One region of the Collinsella sp. TM04-29 genome, then DNA from elsewhere that is predicted to be linked to it. Evidence: riboswitches for the same ligand, from Rfam matches in the RefSeq annotation. Region 1 holds a riboswitch; the other holds the start of a gene.
What was found. Region 1 has a riboswitch for thiamine pyrophosphate ahead of thiC (phosphomethylpyrimidine synthase ThiC). Riboswitches for the same ligand answer to the same signal wherever they lie in the genome.

Region 1 (4,049 bases):
GGCGACAAGGTGTACGCCGCCAACCACGGCAAGGACCTCATGCTCGTCAACCTGGGCACCGCCCCGCTCGAGCAGGGCTTTAACATCCTGGGCGCCCACGTGGACTCGCCGCGCCTGGACCTCAAGCAGAACCCCGCCTTCGAGGCCGGCGACATGGCTTATCTCGACACGCACTACTATGGCGGCGTCAAGAGCTACCACTGGGTCGCTTCCCCGCTCGCACTCGTGGGCGTCATCTGCAAAAAGGACGGCACCACCGTCGACATCAACATCGGTGACAAGGCCGACGACCCGGTCTTTACCATCTCCGACCTGCTGATCCACCTCTCGAGCGAGCAGATGGCCAAGCCCGCCAAGGACGCCGTCGACGCCGAGATCCTCGACGTGATCGTGGGCGGCCGCCCCGTCAAGTTTGACGAGGACGACAAGGACGCTCCCAAGGAGCCCGTCAAGCAGATGTTCCTGGATATCCTCAAGGAGCAGTACGACGTCGAGGAGGAGGACTTCCTCTCCGCCGAGATCGAGGTCGTGCCCGCCGGCCCCGCCCGTGACATGGGCCTCGACCGCTCCATGATTCTGGGCTATGGCCACGACGACCGTGTCTGCGCCTATCCGTCCATGCTCGCCCAGATCAATGTGGCCAATGTGGAGCGCACGAGCATCACACTCATCGTCGACAAGGAGGAGATCGGTTCCGTGGGTGCCACCGGCATGACGAGCCGCTTCTTCGAGAACACCGTCGCCGAGATCATGACGCTCGCCGGCGAGGATAGCCCGCTGGCCCTGCGCCGCGCGCTCGCCCGCAGCCGCATGCTCTCCTCCGACGTGTCCGCCGGCTTCGACCCGGGCTACGCCGGCAAGTTCGAAACCAAGAACGCAGCCTTTATGGGTCGCGGCCTGTGCTTTAACAAGTACACGGGCAGCCGCGGCAAGGGCGGCTCTAACGACGCCGACGCCGAGTATGTGGCCCTCATCCGCGACATCATGGACGAGGCCGGCGTGGACTTCCAGACCTGCGAGCTCGGTCGCGTCAACGCGGGCGGCGGCGGCACCATCGCATACATCATGGCTAAGTACGGCATGAACGTCATCGACTCTGGCGTTGCCGTCCTGTCCATGCACGCCCTGTGGGAGGTCGCTAACAAGGCCGATATCTACGAGGCCTATCGCGGCTACAAGGCCTTCATCGAGCGCGCGTAACCAACCCTTCATCAGTTGCGGTGAAATACAGACTAACCTGGCCCATAAACGGCCAAAACAGACCGTATTCCACCGCAACTTCCTTTTTGGCAGAGGAGAGTCCATGCTGCAGGTCGTCATTTCGCCCGCCAAGCAGATGCGCGCGGCCCAAGATGCTTTTGAAGTCCTGGGCATTCCACCCTTTGCGCGCGAGACGGCTCGCCTCCACCGCGCACTGCTAGATATCGAGCGGAATGAAGGCAGCGACAGCCTGCAGGCGCTATGGAACGTGAGTGACAAACTGCTGGGGCCTTGCCTCAACACCCTGCATGAGTTCCGGCCCATCCTGAATAACGGCGATCTCGACAATCCCGCACTCGCCCGCCGCATCTCCCCTGCCATCATGTCCTATCACGGCATTCAGTACCAGAGCATGGCGCCCGAGGTGATGGATTCCGCGCAGCTCACATGGCTGCAAGACCATCTATGGATCCTCTCCGGCCTCTACGGGTGCGTTCGCCCCTTTCATGCCGTCGAACCGTATCGGCTGGAGATGGGCGCAAAGCTTGCCGTCGACGATACCCGAGACCTCTACGCGTTTTGGGGCGACAAGCTCGCACGGGCTATCGCCCCGGCAGGTTCAAACACCACGATCGTCAACCTCGCCAGCGTAGAGTATGCCAAAGCCGTTCTGCCCCACCTCGCGGGCGACGCCACGGCCGTCACATGCCTCTTTGGCGAGGGTATCCGCAACGGCAAGCCCATCCAACGGTCGACCGCCAGCAAAAAGGCGCGCGGCTCCATGGTGCGGTGGATGGCAGAAAACAAGCTCGAGGATGCAAGCGAACTTACCGCATTCAACATCGGCTATCGGCACATCCCCGAGCTTTCAGACAAAAACACCCTGGTTTTCATGAACGCGCAGGCACAATAGACCCGCCGTTTCCAAACACCCCGTTACTCCGCCAAGCCGTCGGCCTTTGCAATCTCGCTCGTCGAGCCATCTTGGTAGGTAATCTTAACGTGCTCTACGTCGGATACTTTGACGCCCGACGGGGGCTCCAGGCGCCATTCCGTCAGCGCGATATCCATCGTCGTGGGCACATCCCCTTGATCTTTGAGCTCGACCGTCAGCGTTTTGAGCGTCGCATCAAACGTCACGCGTTCGATTTCTTCGCCCGGAATGGATCCGCCACTCAGTTGCAATTGCACAAACTCGTCGCGCGGATACCAATAATCGCCCGGAACGGCGAGCGTATTGGCATTACCGCCAGTACTCCTCATCGTCATAATCGGTAGACTATCATCAGCCTCGAACTCCCATGCAGCGCCGCCGCGACCGCCAAGCGTCCAGATACAAAAGGCAATCACCAGCACGGCAAGCACCGCAAAACCAATCGCGACAAGGCCATGGTGCGCACGGCTTTCCTCGGCCGATACATCCCATTGTGTCTCTCGATATAGATGCTTGTCTTCCATGTTCGCCTCCCCACGGACATGCTCGTTGGCCCAATCGTACCCATTCAGGCTATACTTGAGCCCATGACATAACGGGGAGCTTGCAGGACAAGACGGCAGGCTGAGATTGGGCGCGCCCGCCCTGACCCGCAAACCTGATATGGGTAATGCCAACGAAGGGAGCCGTGCCAATGAGCACACAGACCGAGCCCAAGCTCGTCACGCAAATCGACTTCGCCCGCGCCGGGCAAATCACGCCGCAGATGAAAGAAGTCGCCGAGCGCGAGCATCGCGACCCCGAGTACATCCGCGAGCGCGTGGCCGACGGCCGCATCGCCATCCCCGCCAACATCGTGCATATCAAAAAGGGCATGCGCGCCTTTGGCGTCGGCGAGGGCCTTTCCACCAAGGTCAACGTCAACCTGGGCATCTCGGGCGATAAGGCCGATGCCGCCGAGGAGTGGAAGAAGGTCAAGATCGCCGAGGACTTTGGCGCCGACGCCATCATGGACCTCTCCAACTCGGGCAAGACGCGCCAGTTCCGCCAGCAGCTCATCGACGAGACGCCGCTCATGGTGGGCACGGTGCCGATGTACGACGCCATCGGCTACATGGAAAAGCCGCTGGTCAAGCTGACCAAGGACGACCTGCTCGAGGTCGTGCGCGCGCACGCCGAGGACGGCGTGGACTTTATGACCATCCACTGCGGCATCAACAAGTCGGTCATCAAGACCTTTAAGGAGACTGGCCGCCTCATGAACATCGTCAGCCGCGGCGGCTCGCTGCTGTTTGGTTGGATGGAGGTCACCGGTAACGAGAACCCCTTCTACGAGTTCTACGACGAGGTGCTCGAGATCTGCCACGAATACGACGTGACGATCTCGCTCGGCGACTCCTGCCGCCCGGGTTGTCTCTACGACTCCAACGACGCAACCGAGACCGCCGAGATGATCGAGCTGGGCAAGCTGTGCAAGCGCGCCTGGGCCGCCGGCGTCCAGGTTATGGTCGAAGGCCCGGGTCACATGGCGCTCGACGAGATCGCAGCCAACATGAAGCTGCAGAAGCGCCTGTGCCACAACGCCCCGTTCTATGTGCTGGGGCCGCTGGTGACCGATATCGGCGTAGGCTACGACCACATCACCGCCGCCATTGGTGGCGCCATCTCCGCCAGTTCCGGCGCCGACTTCCTGTGCTACGTGACACCGGCAGAGCACCTATGCCTGCCTAACGCCCAGGACGTGCTCGATGGCCTCATGGCCACCAAGATTGCCGCACACGCCGCCGACATCGCCAAGAAGGTACCGCACGCCCGTGACATGGACGACAAGATGGGCCAGGCACGCCGCAAGCTCGACTGGGACGCCATGTGGAAGTGCGCCCTCGACCCGGTCACCGGCAAGAAGCGCTACGAG
Region 2 (4,049 bases), on a different contig from region 1:
ATTCGCTACAACAAGGCCTATTGCGCCGACAAGCGCTATGCGAGCGTGACGAGCTGGTTGCGAACCGGCGATATGTTCAATGCCGAGTTTGCCTATCATGAGGTACCCATCGAGCGCGATCCCATCGATCTGGAGGCATATCGCGCCTGCCCCATGCGGTTTACGTGCGTATGTACCGATCTTAAGACGGGTGAGGCCGTCTACCATGACCTGCCCTATGGCGACGAGCGCGATATTGAGTGGATCCGGGCGTCGTCGGCGATTCCCGTGGCGACGCGTCCTGTTGCCATCGAGGGTCGTAAGTACTTGGATGGCGGTGTTGCCGATTCCATTCCCAGCGCTTGGCTGTTTGAGCAAGGCTATGACCGCAACGTGGTGGTGCTGACGCAGCCGGCGGGCTTTGTAAAGCAGCCCAATAGCGTGATGCCTATGCTGCGTCGCGTGTATCGTCACTATCCGGAGTTTGTTGCGGCGCTTGAGCATCGGCACGAGGTCTACAATGCCACGCTCGATGACCTGGCGCGTCGCGAAGCCGCTGGCGAGATCTTTGTGGTGCGGCCGAGCGAATCGGTGAAGGTGCCGTCGCTGTGCCGCGAGCCCGATGAACTCGAGCGCATCTACCAGATCGGCCGTCGCGATGCGGAGGCGACGTTGCCCGCGCTGGAAGCGTATCTGGCGGGGTAGGGACTACGCCGGAAACTGCATCCCGTAATCAGCGCTCAGACTGGGACGTAGTTTCCCGCTGGTCCTCTATGCGGAAAGCGCATCCCAGAATGGACGTCCAAACTGGGATGCGCTTTCCGCTATTGAAGATATGGGACTGCGGAGCAACTGCTCGGTCTAGGCTTATGCCTGCTGCCAGGTATCGACGAGCTCCTTGGCTGCGGCGTGGGGGTCGTCGGCACTGCAGACGGCGCTCACCACGAAAAAGCCGTCGACGCCGGTGGCCTTGAGCTGCGGCAAGTCGGCTGTCTTAACGCCGCCGCCCACCACGATGGGCACGGGGCTTGCCGCATGGAGGGCTGCCAGGTCCTCAAAGCTTTTGGTGATGATGGAGCCGTCGGCCGCGCGTCCGCAGTCGCGCTTGGTCTCGGTCTCGTGGAGCGGGCCGATGCCCAGGTAGTCGACCAGGCTCATGTCGGCGGTCTTGACGTACTCGAGCATCTCCTCGCAACGGGCCGAAAGACCCACGATGGCATCGGGGCCCAGCAGCTTGCGACAGACCTCGACGGGGATGTCGCTCTGACCCACGTGCACGCCGTCGACAGCGATGCCCTGCTCGCGCGCGGCGAGCACGCAGTCAAGGCGGTCGTCAATCAGCAAGGCGACCTGACCGGTCTTGCCGGCCTGAGCGATAGCCTGTGCGGCGTCGTCGGTCAGCGCGATGATCTCGCGGGCACTTGCCACCTTGGAGCGCACCTGGATGCAGGTAAAGCCGGCGTCGAGTGCCTGGGCCACTACATCGCCCACGGGGCGCCCGAGCGTGTTTTCGGGGCCGAGTACCAGATAGGCCGAGATATCAAGGTTGTCGCGGATGCTCATCGTGCTTCCTCCTGTTTCTTGATCTGTGCTTCCATGCGCTCGAGCTTGCCAGTCATGGTGTCGGTAAATCCGGGTCGAATATCGGCCTTGAGCACGACTTCGGTGCGGATGCCCTTGCTCGCTAACACAAAGGTTGCGTCGCGCACGACCTGCATGACCTCGTCCCAGTCGCCCTCGATCTCGGTGAACATCGAGGTGGTGCGGTTGGGAAGGCCGCTCTCGCGAATGACGCGCACGACCTCAGCGACCTCGGCGGACAGTTCATCGCCGGTGCCACACGGGGCGATGGCCACGGCGACGAGCGTGTTCATGCCGGCGTTGGTTGCGGGCTCGGACATGGCTTATGCCTCCTCGAGCTCGAGTCGGTTATCGGCGATGTCCTGGGCGGTTGCGCGGTAGAGCTCGTCGATAAAGGCGACCTTAAAGCTTGCCGGGGCATCGGCGACAGCGGCGGCACGCGTGCCGGCTACGTTGTAGACGGCGGTGCCGCAGACGGCTGCCGTAAACGGATCGGCAGCGCAGGCGTACACGGCTAGCACGCCGCCCTGCGAGCAACCGCAGCCGGTAATCTTTGACATGAGCGGGCTGCCGCCGTGGGATTTGGCTACGGTCGTGCCGTCGGTAATCAGGTCGACTTCGCCCGAGACCACCACGGCGCCGCCAGTGTAGCGGGCGAGCGCTACGGCGGCATCGCGGGCGGCATCGACCGTGTCGGTGGTATCGACACCGCGCACGCGGCTCAGATCGGCTGCCTCGCCCCCAAGACCCCACAGGCCGGCGAGCGCGATGATCTCGGAGGCGTTGCCGCGTACGATGGCGGGCTTGTACTGCTTGAGCTCGTTTACCAGCTGGGTGCGCAGGCTACCGATGCCCAGGCCCACCGGATCGAGCACCCAGGGCTTGCCGGCGTGGTGTGCCGCCTTGGCCGCGCGGGGAATCGTCTGCTCGTAGATGGGGAAGAGCGTGCCCATATTGAGATAGATGGCGCCGCCGCCGGCAACGAGTGCCTCGCCCTCGTCTGGTAGATAAACCATGGCGGCCGAACCGCCCACGGCGAGCTGTGCGTTGGCGACAAAGTCGATCGTCACCGTGTTGGTGATGGAGCCGGCCATCGGATTGGTGGCGCGAATCTCTTCCACGGCCTTGACCACATTTTGCTTAAGCTGTTCCGAATCAATCACTGCACATGCCTCCTTGGCATAGAAAAGGGGCGCTGTGCATAGACAGCGCCCCTGCAAAGGCGGCATGCTCCCTACGCCAGCATTAACTGACAGGTTCAAAGGATTGGGCCCCATGCCCTCTCAGCCTTGTGGTTTGCACCGCCGGCACTCCCGCATCGAATCTGTTGTTCCCTATACTAGCGCACCTGCCAAAAAGGGACAGGTTTATTTTGGCAGGTGGCAACAGGGGCGCTGCGTTTTCCCAGATAAAACCTGCCAATATAAACCTGTCTCTTTTTGGCAGGTCGGTACAATAGACGGGATTAAGAATGACCGAGGGGGCCTTATGATTAAACTTGTGCTGACCGATATGGACGATACGCTGATTCCAGCCGGGCATGACGGCGCCAGCGACTACGCCATCGAGGGCATTCATGCCATGCAGGCGGCGGGTCTGCACTTTGGCCCGGTTTCGGGTCGCCAACCCTCCGCGATGGGCTGGATGTTCCGCAATCGCGCCGAGTGCTTCTCGACCGGCGCGTTCTGCAACGGCCAGGTCATGTTTGTGGACGGCGAGGTGGTAGCCTCGCATGCGACCGACAACGCCGCCCTTATGCGCTTGGCTGACTACTTGGAGCAAGAGACCGACGATACGTATCTGAAGGTCTACGGCCTGGGTGATGACTTTTGGGGCAACGATGCCTATTGTGTGACGAGCGACCCCGAGCGCGTGCGCCGCGCCATGGAGTCGGGCGGCAACGCATGGCTCAAGGGCGAAGAGGCCCCGTGCCGTCCTGTCGTCGATGACGCGTCGGTGTTCAAGGCGAATATCTGGAGTGCTCGTTCGCGTGAGGAGCTCGCGGAGCTACGCGAGCGCGTTGCCGCTGAGGTGCCGGAACTCTCGCTCGTGTTTCCCAACAATCGTGTGCGCCTGTTCGACATTCTTCCAGCAGGTTGGGACAAGGGTTGCGCTGCGCTGGAGCTGGCGCGCGCTTTGGACCTGACGTCCGACGAGGTGGCCGTATTTGGCGATTCCGATAACGACCTGCCCATGATCGGTGCCGTCCCCAACTCCGTTGCAGTCGCCAATGCCAACGAGGCCGTCACGGCTGCCGCGCGCTGGCATATCGGCGCTGCGGCAGACGATGCGGTTGCCGGGGCTCTGCATCAGATTGCCGCCTGCGCCGCGACGGGGGAGATGCCGTCGTTTATGCGTCAGGCAGATGCGGCGGGTTCGGGTTTCGCGGACGTCTAGGGAGGCCATCATGAAGCTTCAACAGCTCAGGTATGTCGTCAAAGTTGCCGAATGCGGCAGCATCACCGAGGCCTCGCGCCGGCTCTTTGTGT

Region 2: it holds a riboswitch for thiamine pyrophosphate, as region 1 does, so the genes downstream of both, thiM (hydroxyethylthiazole kinase) here and thiC (phosphomethylpyrimidine synthase ThiC) in region 1, are expected to answer to the same signal.

The regions. Positions count from the first base shown of each region.
Region 1 is NZ_QSPW01000001.1:1,192,791-1,196,839, forward strand. Features, by position in the region: gene DXD39_RS05390 (aminopeptidase) at 1-1,200, shown strand, start outside; gene DXD39_RS05395 (YaaA family protein) at 1,304-2,113, shown strand; gene DXD39_RS05400 (hypothetical protein) at 2,137-2,658, opposite strand; TPP riboswitch at 2,721-2,837, shown strand; gene thiC (phosphomethylpyrimidine synthase ThiC) at 2,829-4,049, shown strand, end outside.
Region 2 is NZ_QSPW01000004.1:87,234-91,282, reverse strand. Features, by position in the region: gene DXD39_RS08240 (patatin family protein) at 1-684, shown strand, start outside; gene DXD39_RS08235 (thiamine phosphate synthase) at 847-1,542, opposite strand; gene DXD39_RS08230 (thiamine-binding protein) at 1,539-1,880, opposite strand; gene thiM (hydroxyethylthiazole kinase) at 1,884-2,723, opposite strand; TPP riboswitch at 2,775-2,885, opposite strand; gene DXD39_RS08220 (HAD-IIB family hydrolase) at 3,049-3,957, shown strand; gene DXD39_RS08215 (LysR family transcriptional regulator) at 3,968-4,049, shown strand, end outside.